Regions from separate parts of the Cobetia sp. Ld8 genome, predicted to be linked through region 2. Evidence: predicted binding sites of a transcription regulator. Region 2 holds the regulator's gene; each other region holds the start of a gene.
The links. Region 2 encodes sigma-54, which starts transcription at its own class of promoters, with help from an activator protein. Its sites were predicted from a motif close to TGGCACNNNNNTTGCTNT; they were not measured.
Positions count from the first base shown of each region.

Region 1: the regulator sigma-54 is predicted to act here: its motif matches at 5,313-5,330, upstream of glnT (type III glutamate--ammonia ligase).
Region 3: the regulator sigma-54 is predicted to act here: its motif matches at 6,502-6,519, upstream of glnA (glutamate--ammonia ligase).

Region 1 covers NZ_JBISHF010000007.1:1,150,773-1,158,748, forward strand. Annotated here, with positions in the region: gene ACJJV2_RS09635 (dimethylamine monooxygenase subunit DmmA family protein) at 1-59, opposite strand, end outside; gene ACJJV2_RS09640 (FMN-binding glutamate synthase family protein) at 748-2,088, opposite strand; gene ACJJV2_RS09645 (protein glxC) at 2,103-2,789, opposite strand; gene ACJJV2_RS09650 (glutamine amidotransferase family protein) at 2,789-3,706, opposite strand; gene glnT (type III glutamate--ammonia ligase) at 3,824-5,158, opposite strand; gene ACJJV2_RS09660 (aminomethyltransferase family protein) at 5,833-6,978, shown strand; gene ACJJV2_RS09665 (XRE family transcriptional regulator) at 7,279-7,976, shown strand, end outside.
Region 2 covers NZ_JBISHF010000008.1:636,674-644,649, forward strand. Annotated here, with positions in the region: gene ACJJV2_RS13685 (calcium/sodium antiporter) at 1-522, shown strand, start outside; gene ACJJV2_RS13690 (KpsF/GutQ family sugar-phosphate isomerase) at 622-1,689, shown strand; gene ACJJV2_RS13695 (HAD family hydrolase) at 1,816-2,385, shown strand; gene lptC (LPS export ABC transporter periplasmic protein LptC) at 2,385-3,068, shown strand; gene lptA (lipopolysaccharide transport periplasmic protein LptA) at 3,177-3,755, shown strand; gene lptB (LPS export ABC transporter ATP-binding protein) at 3,759-4,499, shown strand; gene ACJJV2_RS13715 (RNA polymerase factor sigma-54) at 4,733-6,181, shown strand; gene hpf (ribosome hibernation-promoting factor, HPF/YfiA family) at 6,842-7,150, shown strand; gene ACJJV2_RS13725 (PTS sugar transporter subunit IIA) at 7,160-7,630, shown strand; gene rapZ (RNase adapter RapZ) at 7,768-7,976, shown strand, end outside.
Region 3 covers NZ_JBISHF010000009.1:319,151-327,126, forward strand. Annotated here, with positions in the region: tRNA gene ACJJV2_RS17615 (tRNA-Arg) at 80-156, shown strand; gene ACJJV2_RS17620 (coniferyl aldehyde dehydrogenase) at 551-2,056, shown strand; gene rnk (nucleoside diphosphate kinase regulator) at 2,063-2,476, opposite strand; gene ACJJV2_RS17630 (WYL domain-containing protein) at 2,664-3,554, opposite strand; gene typA (translational GTPase TypA) at 4,205-6,013, opposite strand; gene glnA (glutamate--ammonia ligase) at 6,654-7,976, shown strand, end outside.

The DNA of each region.
Region 1 (7,976 bases), on a different contig from region 2:
GGATAGTGTTGCCGACTTCGAATCCCGGCAGTGACAGAGGATGATTGCGGGCTTTTCATGACACGACCCTGCTCTGAGAAATTGTCCTTGTTGTAATGCCGCCGTCTTGACGATGACGTGCATCCGACTACCACTCCATTTCTTGAGCATATTTCGTGCCATTGACGGCAAAATCATTGCCCCACATACCCGACAAAATTGCCTGAAAATCCTGCTTCATACATGAACCATCAATCGAGACATTCACGCACCAAAACAGAACACTCAGCTCAGGTAAAACGGCTTATATTCACCATTATTGCTCTGTTTCATTCTCACCCCACAAGCCAACCTCTACGCCTGACATCTTTCTCATGAAATAACCACAAGATCCTGAAAGAATGGAAAAACTCTGCCTTGAGAAAATCACGACCTCTCCGTCGACACGACACCATGTGCTTCTCCATCATCAGCATTATGACGCGCTTTCGCTTGCACGATATCGGCCGGATTCCTTGATTGAACTCAGCACAAAAGAAAGCGCCTCACCGAAGGGGTGAGGCGCTCTAATGACTCGATGGAATCAGGTCACATTTTTCTACATCAACCGGAGCAGAGCTCTTGTCATTGCGACAGCTTGCCTGGACAACATTGCGGCGAGCTTGCTGACAAAAGGCTTCGCAGCTTTGCCATGACAATCATGCGCAATGCCAGCCATGCACGATCGCTCTCATGCGCAATGGCACACGCACGATAGAGATCGTGCCATCAGTAACCGCTCTGTCCCGGCACCCAGTTGGTGCCCGCCAGCGGCACCCGGGCCATGGCCGCGGCTTCCACGTTCAGGGCGACCAGATCTTCCGGTTCCAGGTGGTGCAGGTGCGACTTGCCACAGGCACGTGCCAGGGTCTGGGCTTCCAGCGTCAGCACGCGCAGGTAGTTGGCCAGACGCTTGCCGGCTGCGACCGGGTCCAGTCGCTGGCTCAGCTCCGGGTCCTGGGTGGAGATACCGGCCGGACACTTGCCATCCTGGAAGTCGTCATAGAAACCGGCGGCGGACCCCAGCTTCTGATACTCATCGGCATAGCGCGGATGGTTGTCGCCCAGCGCAATCAAGGCGGCGGTACCGATGGCCACGGCGTCGGCACCCAGCGCGATCGCCTTGGCCACATCAGCGCCATTGCGAATCCCGCCGGAGACGATCAGCTGCACCTCACGGTGCAGGCCCATCTCCTGCAGTGCCTGAGTGGCCTGGGGGATGGCAGCCATGGTCGGGATGCCGACGTGTTCGATGAAGACATCCTGGGTGGCGGCCGTGCCGCCCTGCATGCCATCCAGCACGATGACATCCGCGCCCGCCTTCACCGCCAGCTTGACGTCGTAGTAGGTGCGGGTCGCGCCGATCTTGACGTAGATCGGCACCTGCCAGTCGGTGATCTCGCGCAGTTCGGCAATCTTGATCGCCAGGTCATCCGGGCCGGTCCAGTCCGGGTGGCGACAGGCGCTGCGCTGGTCAATGCCCTGCGGCAGCGTACGCATGCCCGCGACCCGCTCGGAAATCTTCTGGCCCAGCAGCATGCCGCCACCGCCGGGCTTGGCGCCCTGCCCGAGCACGACTTCAATCGCATCGGCCTTGCGCAGGTCGTCCGGGTTCATGCCATAACGTGACGGCAGATACTGATAGACGAGTCGCGAGGACTGGCCGCGCTCCTCCGGGGTCATGCCGCCATCGCCGGTGGTGGTGGAGGTGCCGATTTCCGAGGCGCCACGCCCCAGCGCTTCCTTGGCCTGGGCGGACAGGGCACCGAAGCTCATGCCAGCGATGGTCACCGGCGTGCTGATCACGACCGGCTTCTTTGCATGGCGCGTGCCGAGCACGACTTCGGTCTCGCACTTCTCGCGATAGCCTTCCAGCGGATAGCGCGACATGCTGGCGCCGAGGAACAGCAGGTCGTCGAAATGCGGCACCTTGCGCTTGGCGCCCCAGCCACGGATATCGTAGATTCCCGTCTCCGCCGCGCGCTGGATCTCATGGATGACATCGCGGCCGAAGGTCGCGGATTCCCGCAGTGCCGGGTTGTAGGGCTGTGTTTGAGTCTCGTCGGTCATGTTGAGCATCCTGATCAGTAGGCTGAGGCGTTGTCGACCTTGAAGTGATAGAGCTGACGCGCAGATCCATAACGCGTGAAGCTGGCCGGGTCTTCCTCGATTCCGGCACTCGCCAGCAACTCCGCCAGTTCTTCCAGGTGCTCGGCACGCATGTCCTTGGCGATGCAGTCCGCGCCCAGCGATGCGACCGTGCCCTTCACGTAGATTCGCGCTTCGTAGAGCGAATCGCCGAGCCCTTCACCGGCGTCGCCGCAGACCACCATGCGGCCCGCCTGGCCCATGAAGGCACTCATGGCCCCGATATTGCCCTTGACGACGATATCCACGCCCTTCATCGAGATACCACAGCGCGCCGAGGCATTGCCTTCGATGATCAGCAGGCCGCCGTGGGCGGTCGCGCCCGCGGACTGGGAGGCATCACCCTTGACCCGCACGCAGCCGGACATCATGTTTTCCGCCACCCCGACCCCGGTGTTGCCGTGGATGGTGACGCTTGCCTTCTGGTTCATGCCCGCGCAGTAGTAGCCCGCATGGCCATCGATATCGACACTGATGTCGTCATTGATGCCGCAGGCGATATTGTGGGCGCCGTCGGAATTGACCACTCGCCACTCACGCGCGTCCTTCAGGATGTCGGCATCGTGCAGGGCCTGGTTCAATTCGCGTAGCCCTTCAACGGCCAGATCGTGTGTCTTCATCATTACGCGGCCTCCGAACGGGCGGTGTCTTTTTCCCACAGATACAGGCGACCGGGTTCCGGCTCCCACACGCGGGCATCCTTGATGCCCGGCAGACTGGCCAGGGCACGGTATTCCGAGGCCATGGCCACGTAGTCATCGGTCTCGGCGATCACGGCTGGCTTGCAGGCGATCGGGTCACGCACCACGGCGAAGCCATCACGCGTGCCGATGGTGAAGGTGAAGAAGCCATCAAGGTCCTTCAGGGCGCCGGTGATCGCGGCTTCCAGGCTGTCGCCCTGCTCCAGACGCCAGGTCAGGTAGCCGGCGGCGACTTCGGAATCGTTGTCGGTCTCGAAGCTGATGCCCTCACGCTTGAGCTTGGTGCGCAGCCAGTTGTGGTTGGACAGCGAGCCGTTGTGGACCAGGCACAGGTCACGCCCGGTGGAGAACGGGTGGCTGCCCTGCAGGGTCACGGCGCTTTCGGTCGCCATGCGGGTATGGCCGATGATGTGGCTGCCCTGCATGCCCTTGAGGCCATAGAGGCTGGCGATATGAGCCGGCAGGCCCACCGCCTTGAGGATCTCGATGCTCTGCCCCACGCTCAGCACGCGAATCTGCGGGGCGCTGTCGGCAAGCCAGCCGCGCACGGCGCTCTCTTCCCCGGCGATCTTGAATACCGCGACACTGGCATTGCTGAACCAGTCCGCCACCGTGCCGACCTGCTCGCCCAGGCCCTTGGCGATCGCCTCCCAATCCTCATCGGCACCATCGCTTTGCAGCGTCAGCTTGATGCCAGCGTCAAATTCGTCGCCATAGATGGCGAAGCCGGCGCTGTCCGGGCCGCGATCGGTCATCGCGATCAACATCGGCTCGAACAGCTCCCCCAGGCGCGATTCCAGCGCCGGGTTCTTGAGATAAAGCCCTACGATTCCACACATGGTGATGTCCTCTCACGGGCAGGAGGCGTCTCCTGCCTGGTGTCTTGAGCGTGGTGGTGACAGTGGCGACCCTCGTCTGGCATGCCCCGCGAGATCCGCGAGCGCCGCCGGATGAGATCAGAAGAATTCGGCGTAGCGCTGGACTTCCCAGGCACTGACCTGTGCGTTGTAATCCAGCCATTCCTCGCGCTTGAGGCGCATGAACTCGGCGCAGATTCCCTCGCCCAGGCTCTCGCGCAGAATGCTGTCCGCCTCGAGCGCATCGATGGCCAGCGAAAGATTCTGCGGCAGCTTCTCGATGCCCTTCTCGGCGCATTCGCTCGGGGTCAGCGAGTAGAGATTGATGTTGTGGGGCGTGCCCGGGTCCAGCTTGCGCGCCACGCCATCCAGCCCCGCCGCGATGATGGCGGCGTGCACGAGATAGGGGTTGCAGCCGGCGTCCGGCAGGCGGAACTCGAGGCGACCGTAGGGCACACGCACCATGGCCGAGCGGTTGTTGTCACCGTAGGCGATGAAGACCGGCGCCCAGGTCGCGCCGCTGGTGCTGCCACCACCGACCAGACGCTTGTAGGAATTGACGGTCGGCGCGGCAAAGGCACACAGCGCCGGGGCATGTGCCAGCAGTCCGCCGAGGAAGTGGTACGCCAGCGGCGACAGGCCCATGCCCTGGGCGTCGGAGTCATCGCCGAACAGGTTGCGGCCGGTGTCATCACATACGGACAGGTGGAAGTGCATGCCATTGCCCGGGCGGTCCGCCAGCGGCTTGGGCATGAAGGAGCACACCATGCCCAGGTCATTGGCGATCTCGCCGGCGGCCATGCGCACGAAGGTGAAGCGGTCTGCCGAGGTCAGTGCATCGCTGTAGGTGTAGTTGATCTCGAACTGGCCGTTGGCGTCCTCGTGATCGATCTGATAAACGTCGAAGTCCACCGCTTGCAGCGATTCGACCAGGCGCTCGAGGAATTCACGCGAACGCGACAGGCCCTTGTAGTCGTAGCAGGGCTTGGCGAGGGTATCGCTCTCGTCCACCGGCAACAGCTCACCCGCTTCCCCCCGGCGGAACAGCGAGAATTCCGGCTCCAGCCCGCTATTGAGCGTCCAGCCCTTCTCCTTCAGGCGCTCCAGCTGCTTGAGCAACACCACGCGGCTGTCGTTGGCGAACGGCTGACCATTGACGTAGCCATCACAGGCCATGCGTGCATAACCCGGCTGCCACGGCACCAACGACAACGAGCTCAGATCACCCCGCGCCATGAAGTCCGGCCCCTCCGGCGACATGCCGAGACCACTGACGGCAAAGCCGGCAAAGCCGGCGCCCTTCTCGACCACATCCATCAGGCAATTGGCCGGCACGGACTTGGTCTTGGCAGCGCCATGAATATCCACGAACTGCGCCAGCAGATAGCGAATGTCGTGATCCTTGATGAACTGTTGCGCGTTTTCGGGTGACATCTGGGTTTCCTCTGAGAGCGGACCGGGTTTCATCTCCCTCGACACTGTCTGCCACCCCGGGAAACCTGACCCCTTGTGGTGACTCGCCACGTCAAGATAGCGGATGAAACGAGTTTTTGTGATTCCTGCTGGTCAACTTTATTTCCCCCAAAGAAAAGCATGCAGCATGCCATTTCGCCAACTGCCGGCCAGAACTTTTCACCAACCTACTGTTTTGCATGGAAATTTATTTTCCAAGTTCATTTCATCCCACAGGAAACGCCAGGTGATCCTGAGTGAATTTCTACCTGTTTCTCGAAATAGGCATCATTTCGGTGCCCAAAGCTCTCTCTTCGCACCAGCATGACGCAAAGCGCTAATATTCACGCCCTGATTCGTGCTGCCAATCGGCGCCTGACTCGCTCAAGTGCTGCCGTGGCCATGGCCTTTGACGGAATTGGCAAGCCCCTTGCTTAACTATGGGGAATGTTTCTTTCCTTCCAAGAATCGACTCTCGTGCGATCAGGCAAGGCAAGCAGCAGGCACAAGCCCCGGTGAAGCGCCTGAAAAGGCGAAAGAACAACAACACCTCCTGCGGCGGATGCGCGTCTTGCGCGACATCATCGCCAGCATCAGCAGGACTACGGCACCCCCCATTTACGCTAGGCAGCACGACTCACAGGAGAAAGGGACGCATGGCGAATTCATGGCGCATCTCGGCACTGGCCGAACAACACCGCAAGCTGGGCGCGGAGCTCGAAGACTGGAATGGCATGGGCACCGCCTGGAATTACGCCGTCTCGGACACGGCCGATGACCACGAGACCATTCGCACCCGCGCCGGTCTGATGGATGTCTCGGGGCTCAAGAAGATCCACTGCAATGGTCCGCACGCTCAGGCCGTGCTGGATTACGTCACCACGCGGGACATGTCCAAGCTGTATCCGGGCAAGTCGGTGTATGCCAGCGTCTTGAATGAGGCCGGCAAGTTCGTCGACGACTGCATCGTCTATTGCCTGGCACCGAACTCCTACCTCGTGGTGCACGGCACGGGTACCGCGAATGAAATGCTGGCCAAGAGTGCCCTGGGGCGCGCCGTCAGCCTGACCTTCGATGACGACATGCACGACATGTCACTGCAGGGGCCGGTCGCGGTGGATTTCCTGGAGCGTCACGTGCCGGGCATCCGTGAGCTGCGTTACTTCCACCATCTGCAGACCCAGCTGTTCGGCTGCCACGTGATGATCTCGCGCACCGGCTACACCGGCGAGCGTGGCTACGAGATCTTCTGCAAGGCCAAGGACGCCCCCTCTCTGTGGGAACAGATCCTCGCGGAGGGTGCCGACATGGGCATCAAGCCGTGCAGCTTCGGTACCCTTGACTGGCTGCGGGTCGAGAGTCACCTGCTGTTCTACCCGGCGGACAATTCCGAAACCTACCCGTACCCCGACCAGCCCGTGGGCGACACCCTGTGGGAACTGGGCCTGGACTTCACCGTCTCGCCGGGCAAGACTGAATTCCGTGGCGCCAGCGAACACTTCGCGCTGCAGGGCAAGGAGCGCGTCAAGGTCTATGGCGTGCTGCTGGATTCGAAAGACGTCGCCCAGATCGGTGACAAGATCTACGCCGACGGCAAGTGTGTCGGTGTCATCACCCAGGGCATGTACTCGCGCCTGAGCGATCGTTCCATGGCGCTGGCACGTCTCGAACCCGGCTATGCCGAGCATGGCACCCCGCTGACCCTCAAGACTGGCACTGACGGCGAGACCAGCCTCTCGGCCATCAGCCATTCCCTACCCTTCGATGACCCGGAAAAGGCCAAGCGACTGGCTCGCGGCTGATCGCACGCCACAGCCGCGAGGCAACAGCTCAAGCCCCGCGGCAACAGTGCGAATCGCGTGATGCTGGATAGCGTGAAACCTGAGAGGCCTCCTCGGCATGGCGTCGAGGAGGCCTCTTGCATCACACGCCATGGAGTCAGGACGAGGACTGGCCACAAACGTGGATGAGGGTTGGCGGTAAACTTGATAATGTCACCCGATATCCGCACGCGGGTGACGCGCAACGACTCCTACAAGGACGCGTATTCTCATCCCGCCTGCCCATCCCTATCGCATTCACCTCCGCCACAGGAGTTATCCATGCCGCGAGAATCCTCCCATTCCTCCGATACCCCTCAACCGACAGCGCCTGACACGAAAGCGCCTTCGCTGGCCGCGGAACCTGCCGCGCAGTCCGAGGTGAAGGAGACCATCACCGCGGCAGCCGACGAGACACGCCTGGGGCTCGAGCAGCACATCGCGCGCGCGCTCAAGCAGCAGCGAGTCTCGCAGGGCTACAAGATTTCCGACGTCTCGCGTATCGCCGGTGTCAGCCAGGGCATGATCAGCAAGGTGGAGAACGCCCAGGTGTCCACCAGCCTCGATACCCTCAACAAGCTGTGCAATGCCTTGAGCCTGCCGATCTCGAAGCTGTTCAGTGATTACGATGTCAACGGGCGTGGTGCCCAGCACATCAAGGCCGGGCAAGGCATGCAGGTGGTGCGCACCGGCACGGAAGTCGGCCATGCCTATCAACTGTTGAGCTACAAACAAGGCCCCAAGAAGCGCTACGAACCCTTCCTGATCACCATGGATGACGCCAGCGAAGTCTTCCCCAACTTCTGTCATGCCGGGCATGAATTCATCTACCTGCTTTCCGGCAACCTCACCTACCGTCATGGTGACAAGTTCTATGACATGGGGCCCGGTGACAGCCTGGCCTTCGATGCCGGTGTGCCGCATGGCCCCGAGAAATTGAACGAGGTGCCGATTCAGCTGCTGTCGATCATTCACTACGA
Region 2 (7,976 bases):
TGGCTGTTCAAGGTCGATTCGCCGAGCGAGGCGGAAAGCCAGGATGACGTGCCCGAGATGAGCACCGGACGCGCCATCTTCTGGCTGCTGGTCGGGCTGGCGGTGCTGATCGCCAGCTCGCGTGCGCTGGTGTGGGGGGCGACCGACATCGCCCAGGCACTCGGCGTGCCGGAATTGATCATCGGCCTGACCGTGATCGCCATCGGCACCAGCCTGCCGGAACTGGCCGCCAGCGTGGCCAGCGCTCTCAAGCGCCATCACGACATCGCCATCGGCAACGTCATCGGTTCCAACCTGTTCAACATCCTCGCCGTGCTGCCCGTGCCGGGCCTGCTGGCGCCGGGCCCGGTGGATGGCAGCGCCATCAGCCGTGACTATCCGGTGATGCTGGGGCTGACGCTGCTGCTGGCCGCGCTGCTCATCTGGCAGCGCCGTGGGCGCATCGGCCGCGGCCCAGGTGTTATCCTGCTCGCCTGCTATCTGGCCTACACGGCCTGGCTTGCCATCAGCCTGACTCGCTGACGGCAGCGTCTTCATCATCGTTTGCCACGCCGCCGCGCGGGATGACACGCCCTTTCCGCGCGGTTTGAGCCCTGGCCAACCACAGGCAACAATTCGATCATGACCGAGCCTTCCAGCACCCCGCACGCCACCGCGCCTGGCACTTCTGCTTCAAGTCAGTCCGCCGCCAGCCAGTCCGCCGCCGATGAGACTCCGGCCAGCCAGGCGGATTTTCGCGCCAGCGCCCGCCGCACCTTCGCCATTGAGGAAGCGGCCATCGCCGCGCTCGAAAGCCATCTCGATGACGACTTCGACCGCGCCTGTCAGCTGATGCTGGCCACCAAGGGCCGCGTCATCGTCACCGGCATGGGCAAATCCGGCCATGTCGCCAGCAAGATCGCCGCCACCCTGGCCAGCACCGGCACGCCGGCCTTCTTCGTCCACCCCGGTGAAGCCAGCCATGGCGACCTGGGCATGATCACGCCGGCCGATGTGGTGCTGGCGCTGTCCAATTCCGGAGAGACCGCCGAAGTCACGGCGCTGCTGCCGCTCTTGAAGCGCATGGGCACCCCGCTGGTCTCGATGACCGGCAAGCCCGGCTCGACCCTGGCGCGTGACGCCGAGGCACATCTGGACACCAGCGTCGCCCAGGAAGCCTGCCCGCTGAATCTGGCACCCACCGCCTCGACCACCGCCGCGCTGGTGATGGGCGACGCCCTGGCGGTGGCGCTGCTGGAGGCCCGTGGCTTCACTGCCGAGGAATTCGCGCTTTCCCACCCGGGCGGCAGCCTGGGCCGACGCCTGCTCCTGCGTGTCCAGGACGTGATGCACCACGGCGATGCCCTGCCGCGCGTGGCGCTCGGCAGCCCGCTGCGCGATGCGCTGCTCGAGATCACGCGTCAGGGCATGGGCTTCACCTGCGTGATCGATGATGACGACCACCTGGTCGGCGTCTATACCGATGGTGACCTGCGCCGCACCCTCGACCAACACGGCGATCTGCGCGCGCTGAAGGTCGATGATGTCATGACCCGCGGCGGCAAGACCGTGCGCGCCAGCATGCTGGCCGCCGAAGCGGTGCGCATCATGGAAGAAAACCGCATCAGCGTTCTGGTAGTCTGTGACGAGGATGAGCACCCCATCGGAGCCATCCATATGCACGGCCTGCTGGCCAGCGGCGTGATCTGAACTCCCGCGGGCGTTCGCTGTCTCTGTTCGACGGCAGATCGTCCCGGCAAGACGCCACCGCTCAACGCCCATCAGCGCCGTTCACAGGACAGCGTCAAGCATGCACGGAGTGCGAGGAGAAAGACCATGAGCGACACGAATTCCCTGAGCGAAGAATATCCGCAGGACATCATCGACCGCGCACGCCGCGTGCGTCTGCTGGCTCTGGATGTCGACGGCGTGCTCACCGACAACCGTCTGCACTACGATGCCAATGGCGTCGAGACCAAGTCCTTCCACGTCCAGGATGGCCATGGCCTCAAGCTGGTGCTGCGCAGTGGCGTTCGCGTTGCGCTGATCACCGGCCGCAGCTCGCCGATGGTCGAGCGTCGCGCCAAGGAACTGGGCATTCAGGATGTCATCCAGGGCCGTGAAGACAAGCTGGTCGCGCTGACCGACCTGTGCCGCGAGCACGGGATCGAGCTGGAAGAAGTCGCCTATTGCGGCGATGACCTGCCGGACCGCGAAGCCATTCGTCGTGTCGGTCTCGGCGTCAGCGTGCCCAACGCCATGGCCTACGTGATGAGCGAGGCCAACTGGGTCACCTCACGCCAGGGCGGCGATGGCGCCGTGCGCGAGCTCTGTGATCTGCTGCTCAAGGCCCAGGGCCACTGGGCCTCGGTGCTGGATACCTACCTGCAGGAGTCGCGCCCCTGATGTTACGTCTGTCCCGCCCTTCTCCGCGCCTCTGGCTGATGCTGCTGTTGCTGCTCGTCGGTGGCGTGCTGGCGCTGATCGAGCAGCGCAACAGCCTGGAATCGACCGTCAATGTCGAGGTCGACAGCAGTGAGCCGGATTACTATCTCGACGGGGCAGACATGACACGCTTCGATGCGCGCGGCGTGGCGATCCAGTCCATGACCTCGCCGCATATCGAGCACACGCCAGGCGATGACGTGACCCGGGCGCAGACCCCGAAGATTCGCACCAACGACAGTGAAGACCGCCGCTGGTATGCCACGGGAGACAGTGGCGTGTTGAGCGCCGGCGGCGACACCTTCACCCTCGAGGGCAATGCCAGACTGCGCCAGCCCGATGACCGGTGGACCCTCGATACCGATGTCCTGCACTACAGCCGTGATCAGAATCGCGCCTGGAGTGACGTGCCGGTCGTGATCACCCAGAATGGCCAGCATGTCGAAAGCGACAGCTTCAGCGCCGACCTCTCCCAGGATTCCGCCGTGCTGCAGGGCCGTGTTCGCAGCGTCCTGCAACCCGGCACAGGCCAGAGCGAGGCCAGCAAGGAAGCCGAGCGCATCGACTCGGGCACCGACAGCACCAATACCGATGATGGGCGCGTCAACAGCACCTTCGAGGCAGCGCCTGCCAGCGGTGAATGAACCCGCCGGGCTGGCCGTCAAGCCATGACCCGCGCCGCAACACCTTCTTCTCTGCCGCTCGATGGCATCATTGCTCGGGCGGCGATCCCGTCATGCCAAGGAGCCACCATGACTTCCACGACTCGCAAGCCCTTGACGGCCTGTCGCCAGACCCTCAACAGCGGTGTCATGGCGCTCTGCCTGGCACTGGGCATGTCCACCTTCGCCCCGGCCGCCATGGCGCTGGACAGCGATGCCAGCCAGCCGATCAACATCGCCGCGGACGCCCTGTCACTCGATGACAAGGCCGGTACCGCCACCTACACCGGCCAGGTGGAGATGCGCCAGGGCAGCATGAAACTCGATGCCAGCCGCGTCGATATCAGCCGCGCCGGCAGCGGCGAGATCTCGCTGGTCAAGGCCACCGGCAAGCGTGCCTACCTGGAACAGCAACCCGCGCCCGACGAGAAGCTGGTCAAGGGCTGGGCCGACACCATCCGCTACCATGCACTGGAGCGCCGCGTGGAGCTGGTCGGCAACGCGCGTCTCGAGAAAGGCGATGACACCTTCGAAGGCGGCTACGTGGAGTACTTCCTCGACAAGCGCCAGGTGAACGCCAACAACAGCAAGACGGCACAGCAGACCGAAGGCGGTCGCGTGCACATGACTCTGACGCCGCGCGGCGCCAATGCCAGCAAGGAAAACTAAGTCATGACTGCTGCTACTCCGCGTACGCTGAGCGCTCGCCATCTGGCCAAGGCCTACAAGGGCCGCAAGGTGGTCAAGGACATCTCGCTGGAGATCCGCCAGGGCGACATCGTCGGCCTGCTGGGCCCCAATGGCGCCGGCAAGACGACCTCGTTCTACATGATCGTCGGGCTAGTGCGCGCCGATGCCGGCAACGTCTCCATCGATGACAAGGACCTCTCCGCTGCCGCCATGCATCAGCGTGCACGCGCCGGCATCGGCTATCTGCCGCAGGAAGCGTCGATCTTCCGCAAGCTGTCGGTGGCCGATAACATCATGGCGATTCTGGAGACCCGCAAGGACCTGGATCGCAATGGCCGCAAGGCACGCCTTGAAGAGTTGCTCGAGGAATTCAGCATCACGCACATCCGCGCCAGCGCCGGCATGAGCCTGTCCGGTGGTGAGCGTCGTCGGGTCGAGATCGCCCGTGCACTGGCCACCGAGCCGGACTTCGTGCTGCTCGATGAGCCCTTCGCCGGCGTCGACCCCATCTCGGTGGGCGAGATCAAGAGCATCGTGCGCCAACTGCGCGATCGTGGCATCGGCGTGCTGATCACCGACCACAACGTGCGCGAGACGCTCGATATCTGTGACACCGCCTATATCGTCGGCGATGGCCAGATCATCGCCCACGGTGACGCGGACTCCATCCTGGCCAACCAGCAGGTGCGCGACGTCTACCTGGGCCACGAGTTCACGCTCTAGGGTCAGCGGCTGCGCTGAGTCCTCGCGAGGCGAAAGCTTCAAAAGCCGCTGCGTGATTTTATCGCGTAGCGGCTTTTTCATGTCTGACATCAGACGCATGCATGACGTCCATACCACCTTGGTGGAAACATGGCATGCAAGTTGCTTGAATATTCACGGCAACCACTTGTCAGTGCCCCGAGTCACGGTATAGCGTAGTAAGCACGTTCCTTTGCCGTGAATTGACTGACTCCATGAAACCCACCCTGCAACTCCGCCTCGGCACCTCGCTGACCATGACGCCGCAGCTCCAGCAAGCGATCCAGCTGCTGCAGCTGTCGACGCTCGACCTGCGTCAGGAGATTCAGCAAGCCCTCGAGTCCAACCCCATGTTGGAGCTCGACGAGGACTACGAGTCGCTGGATGTCGTCGAGACACAGGATTCAAGCGAGATCTCCACTGCCGACTCCTCGAGCGAGATTCCCGAGGAATACCCCCTCGACAGTGACTGGTCGGACCTCTACCAGGACCACGCCGGTAGCCTGACCAGCTCCGGCAGTGGCAGCGGGAGCGAAGAAGGGCCGGACTTCGATCGCAATACCAGTGTCGAGAGCCTGCAGGACCACCTGCGCTGGCAGCTGGCGATGACCGACCTCGATGGCCGTGAACGCCAGATGGCGGAGAGCTTGATCGATGCCGTCGACGGTGCCGGCTATCTGAGCCTGTCACTCGATGAGCTGGTCGATGGCCTGCGTGGCCAGGGCCTGCCCGGCCTGAAGGCCTCCGAGCTCGAGCAGGTATTGCTGCGTCTGCAGCAGTTCGACCCGACTGGCGTCTTCGCTCGTGATCTGCGCGAATGCCTGCTGCTGCAACTGGCGCTGCTGCCGGATGATCTGCCGCTGCTGGCGCAGGCGCGCCGCTTGGTACGTCAATTCCTCGAGGCACTGGGCAACGATGACCGCAAGCTGCTCAAGCGGCGCCTGAGCCTTGACGATGACGAGCTGGACCACGTCATCCGCCTGGTACGCGCGCTCGACCCGCGTCCGGCATCCGCCTGGGGCGAGCCCGCCAGCGATTACGTGATCCCTGATCTGCTGGTGCGCCATACCCGCCATGGCTGGCAGGTCGAGCTCAACCCGGAAGCGCTGCCCAAGCTGCGCATCCAGCCGGAATACGCCGCGCTGATCAAGCGTGCCGACAAGTCCGCCGACAACACCTTCCTAAAGGACAACCTGCAGGAAGCGCGCTGGCTGATGAAGAGCCTGTCATCACGCAATGACACCCTGCTCAAGGTCGGCCGCGAGATCATGGCACGCCAGATCGACTTCCTCGAGCAAGGCGAGGAAGGCATGAAGCCGCTGATTCTGGCCAACATCGCCGAAGTGGTCGAGATGCACGAATCGACCATCTCGCGGGTCACGACCCAGAAGTACATCCACACCCCGCGCGGCGTCTTCGAGCTCAAGTTCTTCTTCTCGAGCCAGGTTGGTGGCAGCGGCAGTGGCGACGCCCACTCAAGCACCGCCATTCGTGCCCGCATCCGCAAGCTGATCGCGGAAGAGCCGGCCCGCAAGCCTCTCTCCGACTCACGGCTGGTCGATCTGCTCGCCAGCGATGGCATCGAGGTCGCACGCCGTACCGTGGCCAAGTATCGCGAAGCGATGGGCATCCCCTCCTCCAGCGAGCGCAAGCGTCTGGCCTGACGCATCACCTGCGGCTGCCATGCCCAGCTCTCACCTCCACAATGGCAGCCGTCGCCAACCTCAAGCGTTGGATTTTCCGCTCATCAGCCTCTGACTTCGCGGGTAGCGTTATGCCTGTCGCGCGCTCTGTCATGCCGTCAACCGCTCGCCAATTGCCCGTCATGGCCCATGACAGCGCGCAGAATGATGGTAAAAAACCGCCGTTCCGGCAGCGTCATTTACCGTCAATCGCATGTTTTTAAAGTCACTTTTGCGCGTATTGCACCTGGATGACACCCGAAGAACCTCCCGGAACGTCGCTTGCTCCACGCAATCGAAGCGCCTGAAAGGCGACGTACATGCAGGGATTGGCGACGAAAACCCGCCTTCTTGCGCGTCTTTCACGCACCACCCACCAGACGTGCCCTTGAAGTCCACTCCGTTACCCCTCACTGAGTTGAAGACAAGCACTGAGCCACGATGCAGCGCAGCGTTGATCTTTGCGCAAAGCTTGGGCATTGTCGGTACAGACGCTCACGACATCTGACGCCACTGGCAAGGGTGCGAAAACATCGCCAGACGGTGGCCGTCAAGCCTGTTGCAGAGCGTCCGATCAGGGTTTGCTCGTAGTCAAAAAGGGTTACAATTGAATGGCAACCCGCTGGATAAAGGAGCGTGTCCATGCAAGTGAATATCACCGGGCATCATGTGGAACTTACCGATCCTCTCCGCGATTACGTCAACGAGAAGCTCGCTCGCCTCGAACGGCATTACGACAACATCACCAATGTTCAGGTGACACTGTCGATCGAGAAGGAGCGCCAGCAGGCTGCCTGCACCTTGCACGCGGCAGGCGCTGACCTCCACGCCCTGGCAGAAGACCCCAACATGTACGCTGCCATCGACGCGCTCGCCGACAAGCTGGATCGCCAGCTGGTCAAACACAAGGAAAAGTCCCAGGCTCGCTCTCAGGGCACCGGGACCCGTTGACCTTCAGCCATGACACTTGATCAGATCCTTCCCCCCGAGCGCACGCTGTACGGTGTCCCCGGGGGGAGCAAGAAGCGGGTGCTTGAATTCTTCAGCACCTTCATCGCACAGAACATTCCCAGCCTGGACAGCCAGGAAGTCTTCTCGCGCCTGATCGGGCGCGAAAGACTGGGGTCGACCGGCATTGGCCACGGTGTGGCCGTGCCCCATGCACGCAGCCCGCATTGCAAGACGCCAATCGCTGCGTTTCTGAAGCTCGGTGAACCCATCGACTTCGATGCCATCGACGGAGAACCCATCGATCTGCTGTTCGTGCTGCTGGTGCCTGAGGAAGCGGATGAGACCCATCTGACGCTGCTCGGGCAGGTTGCGGAATTGCTCAATTCCCCGACCAATCGCTCGGCCCTGCGCCAGGCAGACAGCCAGCGTGCACTCTTTGAGGCATTGACCCAAGCCATCGCCGAATTACCGGCGCGCTGAATGACAGGCCCGGACATCGTCCGGGCTTTCGTCTTGCTGGCCTTCCATCGGCCGACGTACAGCGCACTGATAGCGGGCAGCCTTCTGCCCCACCCCTGCATTCTTTCGACGTTGACCTCGCCCTTGGAGAGCACTTCATGAAGATCGTGATCATCAGCGGCCGCTCCGGCTCCGGGAAATCCATCGCTCTCCAGGCGCTGGAAGACATTGGCTACTATGCCATCGACAATCTGCCCGGCATGCTGCTGGCGCCACTGGTCGATCAGCTCGAAAAGGACAGCCCGGCGCGCCGGCGCATCGCGGTCTCCATCGATGCCCGCAACCTGCCGGAAGCCTTGACCCGCTT
Region 3 (7,976 bases), on a different contig from region 2:
TGGCTGGCGGGATATCTCGACATCGTAGAATCAAGACGTTACCATAAGCGCGCCTCGGTTCACTGCAACCTTGGCATGCGCGCCCATAGCTCAGCTGGATAGAGTACTGCCCTCCGAAGGCAGGGGTCGCAGGTTCAAATCCTGCTGGGCGCGCCAACGAATTCCCGTCACCGGCGCCATCGCCGGTCGACACTCGAAAAGCCCTCGTACCTCACGGTGCGGGGGCTTTTTGCATTGCGGCGTACGGCAGCGGCGCAGGCGACTTTCTTTGACGTCATCAAACGAGTGTTCTAAAACGGGATGTGCCACGCCGGCGGTTCTCCGCGCGCCGGTCGCTACCGCCTGGTACGCCATACTCGTGGCTGTCTGCCTTCGCTGCTGGCTTCGCCGGCCCTCACTGGATGTTCTCATGACGACTGCCGCCCCTGTTGATCCTGCTTCGCCTGAATCTGCTGTCTCGTCTGCTGCCTCGCCTGCTGTCTCGTCTGCTGCCTCGCCTGCTGGCTCGTCTAATGAGACCAGCGAGGCTGCTACCCGGGAAATCACGCGCATGCAGGCGCTGCTGGAAGACCAGCGCGCCGCCTACGGCCTGTCGCCGATGCCCAGCGCCGACGACCGCCTGACCTGGCTGACTTCGCTGCGTGATGCGCTCAAGTCACACGAAGAGGCCTTGATCGCGGCGATCAGCGCCGATTTCGGTCACCGCAGCGCCCATGAGACGCGTCTGGCCGAACTGGTACCGAGCTACGAAGGCATTCGTCATGCACGCCGTCACCTGAAGGGCTGGATGAAGCCCTCCAAGCGCCATGTCAGCGCTGCCTTCCAGCCGGCCTCTGCGCGCGTCGTCTATCAGCCGCTGGGCGTAGTCGGCATCATCGTGCCCTGGAACTATCCCCTCTATCTGGCGATCGGCCCCTTGATCAGCGCCCTGAGTGCCGGCAATCGGGTGATGATCAAGATGAGCGAGTTCACCCCCGAGACCGCCGAGGCGCTGCGCGTGATGCTGCTCGATGCCTTCGATGAGGTGCAGGTGGCCGTGGTGATCGGTGAGGCCGATGTGGCGGCGGCCTTCTCGGCCTTGCCCTTCGACCACCTGCTGTTCACCGGCAGCACGGCGGTCGGCAAGCATGTGATGCGCGCCGCGGCGGACAACCTGACCCCCGTGACGCTGGAGCTGGGCGGCAAGTCGCCGGTGATCATGTCGCGTGAGCTGATGGCGGATGAGGCGCAGCGTCGTGAAGCGGCCGGGCGGCTGGCCTTCGGCAAGGGCATGAACGCCGGCCAGACCTGCGTCGCGCCGGACTATGTGCTGTGCAGTGACGACCAGGTCCCGCTGCTGGTCACGGCGCTGGGCGAGGCCTTCCAGCGCTTCTATCCGCGCTTCTGCGAGACGCAGGACTATTCTCGCATCATCAATCAGCGTCAGTACCAGCGCTTGCGAGAGGTGCTCGAGGACGCCCTGGCGAAGGGCGCGATACTCAGGCCTCTGGTCGATAGCCCCGACTGGAATGACCCCGAGCTGGTCGAGAAGCGTCTGATGCCGCCGCTGGCGTTGCTCGATGTGACGGATGAGATGCGCGTGATGCAGGAAGAAATCTTCGGCCCGCTGCTGCCGATCGTCGGCCTGGCGGACCCGGGGGCAGCGGATGAGGCGGAGGGCGAGACGAGTGTGAAGGGCAAGTTGCTGGAGGCACCGGCGGACACGCTGTCCGTCGCGATGGCCTATGTGAACGCTCGGCCCCGGCCGCTGGCGCTTTATTACTTCGGCCACGACAAGCACGAACAGCAGCGGGTCACCGAAGGCACCCATGCGGGCGGAATGTGTCTGAACGACACCCTGCTGCATGTGGCGCAGGATGACATGCCGTTCGGCGGTATCGGGCCATCCGGGATGGGCCATTACCATGGCAAGGAAGGCTTCCAGACGCTCAGCAAGGCCAAGGGAATCTTCGCCAAGGGGCGCATGAATGGCGCGCGACTGATGTATCCGCCCTATGCCGACGGGCCGACAGCGCGCGCCATCCATGGTCTTATCCGCCGCCTGCTGATGCGCTAGGCGCTGTCAGCGGTGCAGGTCGCCGGCGCTTTCCGGCTGGTAATGCAGCGCCTCGATACGCACCTCATGCAGGCTGCCATCCGGCAGCCGCCATTCGATGAGGCTGCCGACCTTGAGGCCGAGCAGGGCAGCCCCCAGTGGCGCCAGCACCGACAGGCCATCCTGCTGGTCGGGCAGCGCATGCGGATAGACCAGCGTGCGCACCAGAGTCTGCTGGCGGGTCAGGTCCGTGAACTCCACGCGGCTGTTCATGCTGACGATATCGGCGGGCACCTCGTGAGGCTCGACGACCTCGCCGCGCTCCAGCTCATCCTCAAGCTGTTCTGCCACCTGGCGGTCGGCGGCGGCAACGCGATCAATCAGGCGCTCGAGGCGTTCGGCGTCCAGACGATTGATGATGATCGAGGGAAGTGTGGCCATGAGACCTCCTGTCAGTCGTGGTGTCAGCCCCTTGCGAGCAAGGCCTTGCTGGACACCAAAAAAACAGCCCTCCGCCGGGAAGGGCGAAGGACTGTGTGCAGAAGTCATCATATAAACTTCGCTCGGCGATGGATAGCCCATTCAGGCAACTGAGGTCAGCGCGAGGGCAGACCCGCTCACTCCCGCGTCAGGCGCTGGAGCTGACGAACAGCCAGTCAGTGATCTCGTCGCGATTGAGCACGACCAGCTGCTGGGCGCGCGGAGACTCTTCCAGATGGTCCGGATTGATGCCCAGCTCGCGCAGGACGTACTGCACCAGGGCGCCGCGTGTCGGCAGGTGCAGCTCGCCATCCACCATGCCGTGGTCCTGCTCTATCAGGCCGCACTCGGCGGGCGTCAGGCGCGGATCGGCGCCCAGCTTCAAGGTGACTCGCGTCTCCCAGCCTTCATCGCACTCGCGCTGGCTGCCCTCGAGGGCTTCACCGAACAGCTCCGGTACCGCGCGGAATCGAGACAGCACGAAGTCACGAAAAGCCCGGTTCTTCTCGCAGAAGGCGCGCACATGCCAGCGGCCAGCGGCGTAGACCAGCGTATGCGGACACAGGATGCGCTCCTCCCCCTGGGGGGAGTTGAGAGAGGCATAGGTCACCTCGAGACGCGCGCCCTGACTGGCGGCTTCGATCAAGGCCCTGACCACCGGCGGACTGGCGCTGCGTGACGGCAGGCGCAGGGCCTCGGTATTTGCCTGGCCTAGCCCCAACCCGGTGAAATGCGGATTCAGATTGTCGTGATTGCCCAGCAATTGCAGGTATTCATCGACCTCACCCCGCGTCAGCATGGGGCAGAAATTCGCCGACGGACGGTAGCCCTTGATGACGGGGTCATACTCGAGATTGTTCTCGGCGACCGTCTCGCGGTAGGTCTTCATGACGCGCGAGGCTTGCTGTCTGGCGATACCGAAGGCGTTGCCCAGATGACGCGAAGTGACTCGCCCCTCCCACAAGGCGATGATCTCGATCAGGCGGTAACGCGCCAGCGTGTCCCATGGCAGGACTTCGAGGCGTTGCTTGATGCTCATTGCTGAATCCTTTCATACGGGTCTTCTGGAGCGTATTCGTGACGCATTGCACACACCTGGCTTGGCAATGACGACACATGGCGAGTGCTCACGAGGATCGGTAAGAGGACCCTGCTCCGGGTGGCGTGTGGCGAACAAGTCTTCGTTAACTGCAGGATATGCATAAAGAAAGCTCCGGCAGAAGATACCTGCTCCGTTGCGTTGACCCTAGTGACTGCGCATCGACGTCTCGTTTTTGCGTCGTTCAAACGCGACGCATCATTAGAATTCGACGATTTATCCTCGCTCGATGACGTGTAATTGCGCCCTATAAAGAAATAAAGGCATCATGTTGCGCGTCGGCATCGGCCGCTTATGAGATGCTCTGAATGAATATGCTATATGCGCAACACTAATATGCCTCATATAACCCTCATTTAAGTGTTAGAGATGCCTCAGGCCAAGGTATCGCGCAAAGTTCTCTTATTCTGCGAGCCCTAATAGCGACGCACTTCCTGCAATGACATTCATAAGTATTAGAGAGATGGTCATGCTGCCCTTTGCGGCAACAGCGAAAAGTGCTCAAACGCAAAAGACCCGCCGAGTTGGCGGGTCTTTTGCGTTTGAGCACGATGCCCCCTGCCATCAGGCAGGGGGCAGGCTGGGCCAGCTTACTTGCTGGCGCGCTTGCGCTCGTTCTCTTTCAGGTACTTCTTGCGGATACGGATGTGCAGCGGAGTGACTTCCACCAGCTCATCGGAATCCAGAAACTCGATCGCCTGCTCCAGGGTGAAGCGAATCGGCGGCGTCAGCACGATGTTTTCATCGTTGCCGGTAGAACGCATGTTATCGAGCTTCTTGGCCTTGGTCGGGTTCACGACCAGGTCGTTGGCGCGGTTGTGGATACCGACCAGCATGCCTTCATAGACTTCGGTACCGTGACCGATGATCAGCTTGCCACGTTCCTGCAGGGTGTACAGGGCGTAGGACAGCGCCTTGCCCGGCACCATGGAAATCATGACGCCGTTGCGACGCTCGACGCCTGCGCCTTCCTTCAGATCACCGTAGTGATCGAAGCGGCTGGTCAGGATGCCGGTGCCGGAGGTCAGGGTCAGGAACTGACCACGGAAGCCGATCAGACCGCGAGACGGGATGATGAAGTCCAGACGCACACGACCCTTGCCATCCGGGTTCATGTTGGTCAGCTCGCCCTTGCGGTAGCCCAGCTCTTCCATGATGGAGCCCTGGTGCTGCTCTTCACAGTCGATGATGACTTCTTCGTACGGTTCCTGCTTCTGACCGTCGATGACCTTGATGATCACTTCCGGACGGCCCACGGCCAGCTCGAAGCCTTCACGACGCATGGATTCGATCAGAACAGAGAGGTGAAGCTCACCACGACCGGAGACGACGAACTTCTCCGGAGTCTCGCCCTGTTCGACGCGCAGTGCGACGTTGTGGATCAGTTCCTGGTCCAGACGCTCACGGATGTTGCGGCTGGTGACGAACTTGCCGTCCTGACCGGCGAACGGAGAGTCATTGACCTGGAAGGTCATGGAGACGGTCGGCTCATCGACGGTCAGCGGCGGCAGCGCCTCGACAGTGGCGGTGTCGCAGATGGTGTCGGAGATCGCGAGGTTCTCGATACCGGTGATGCAGACGATATCGCCGGCAGTCGCCTTGTCGGTCTGCACGCGGTCCAGACCCATGTGAGTCATGACCTGGCCGATCTTGCCCTTACGGACAGCGCCTTCCTTGGTGATGATGGAAACCTGCTGACCCGGGCTGACGGCGCCGCGCTTGATGCGACCCAGACCGATGACACCGACGTAGCTGTTGTAGTCCAGTGCTGAGATCTGCATCTGGAACGGACCGTCCAGCTCGACCTTCGGCGGCTCGACGATGTCGACGATGGACTGGAACATCGGGTCCATGGTGTCTTTCAGGTCTTCCGGATCCATACCGGCAATGCCGTTGAGGGCAGAGCAGTAGATGATCGGGAAGTCGAGCTGCTCGTCAGTCGCGCCCAGGTTGTCGAACAGATCGAAGATCTGGTCAACGACCCAGTCAGGACGAGAGCCCGGACGGTCGATCTTGTTGACGACGACGATCGGCTTCAGGCCCTGGGCGAATGCCTTCTGGGTCACGAAGCGAGTCTGCGGCATCGGGCCATCGACGGCATCGACCAGCAGCAGCACGGAATCGACCATGGACATCACGCGCTCGACTTCGCCACCGAAGTCAGCGTGCCCAGGGGTATCCACGATGTTGATGTGGTAGTCGTTCCACTGGATCGCGGTGTTCTTCGCGAGAATGGTGATGCCGCGCTCTTTTTCCTGGTCGTTGGAATCCATGATGCGTTCCTGACCCTCGGCCTTGCGGTCCAGGGTGCCAGACTGACTCAGGAGCTTGTCGACCAGGGTAGTTTTACCGTGGTCAACGTGGGCGATGATGGCTATGTTGCGAAGTTTCTCGATCACGACGGGAACCTGTGCGGAAAATGGGCGCTCGCGTACCGGGCGCTTGTGATTTGGGGCGCATTATAGGGGGCATGGCATGCCTCCTGCCAGCATCGTGCATTCACGAGGCGAGTCAGCGAGTGCCTTCAATTGGCCTGAAGTGCCCAAATGGTTGTCTCTCAAGTCTTTTCCGCGCCCTTGTCGCGGATGAAAAAAACTTGTGAGTCGAGGCAAACATGAGGATGAAAGAAAGAAATGACCGCAATGTGATGCTGACGTGATCATCGGGTGTGAGCGGAGAAATCCCGGGATTCAGCGGTTTGCACCAATGTGGAGCAATGGCGTTTTTTGGTGCACTCAAATGATGAATCTGCACTGCGCGGCAAGAATTTTTGCACCTTGTCGGCCCATCTTTGGTCGGGTTTTCGTGCTGCATGCATGAAGATGGTGATGTTTTTTTTAGCATATTCATGATCTTACTGAAATGAGCGATGCGGCGTGCGCCATTCTGGCACGCTCGCTGCATTGTTAGAGCATCCTGTCTGATGGCTGGCATAACGACGCCGACCATGAGAGAAAAGGCTTACAAAATAGAGCAATAACCCCAGACAACGCTGACACCAACTGTAACCAGAGCCGCCGGCTCCATCGGAGAATTACCATGGCTGAGAAGACACTTGCCCTGATTGAAGAACACGAAGTCAAGTGGGTTGATCTGCGCTTCACCGACACCAAGGGCAAGGAGCAGCACGTCTCCATCCCGGCGCGTACAGTGGATGAGGAATTCTTCGAGAACGGCCAGATGTTCGATGGTTCCTCCATCGAAGGTTGGAAGGGCATCAACGAATCCGACATGATCCTAATGCCGGACGACGGCACTGCCTTCCTCGACCCGTTCACCGAAGACACCACCCTGGTGCTGCGCTGCGACGTCATCGAGCCGGCCACCATGCAGGGCTATGAGCGCGACCCGCGTTCCGTCGCCAAGCGTGCCGAGGAATTCCTGAAGTCCACCGGTCTGGGCGACACCGCCTTCTTCGGTCCGGAGCCGGAATTCTTCATCTTCGACGAAGTGCACTGGAAGAACGAGATGAACGGTTCCATGTTCAAGATCTCTTCCGAAGAAGGTGCCTGGGCGACCGATTCCACGCCGGAAGGCGGCAACCTGGGTCACCGTCCGCGTCTGAAGGGCGGCTACTTCCCGGTCCCGCCGATCGACAGCTTCCACGATATCCGTGCTGCCATGTGCAACACCCTGGAAGCCATCGGTCAGGAAGTCGAAGTTCACCACCACGAAGTGGCGAACGCCGGCCAGAACGAGATCGGCGTCAAGTTCAACACCCTGGTCAAGAAGGCCGATGAGGTTCAGGAACTCAAGTACGTGATCCACAACGTGGCTCACGCCTACGGCAAGTCCGCGACCTTCATGCCCAAGCCGCTGGTCGGTGACAACGGTTCCGGCATGCACGTTCACCAGTCCTTCTGGAAGGATGGCGACAACCAGTTCGCCGGTGACGAGTACGCGGGTCTGTCCGAAATGGCCCTCTACTACATTGGCGGCATCATCAAGCACGCTCGTGCCCTGAACGCCTTCACCAATGCGTCCACCAACTCCTACAAGCGTCTGGTGCCGGGCTTCGAAGCGCCGGTCATGCTGGCCTACTCTGCCCGCAACCGTTCCGCTTCCATCCGTATCCCGTACACCGCCAGCCCGAAAGGCAAGCGTGTCGAGGCGCGTTTCCCGGATCCGACGGCCAACCCGTACCTGGCGTTCTCCGCGATGCTGATGGCCGGTATCGACGGTATCAAGAACAAGATCCACCCGGGCGACGCGATGGACAAGAACCTCTACGACCTGCCGGCCGAAGAAGCCAAGTCCATCCCGACCGTGGCCGAGAGCCTCGAACAGGCCCTGACCGCGCTGGACGGCGATCGTGAGTTCCTGACCCAGGGCGGCGTCTTCACCGACGACATGATCGATGCC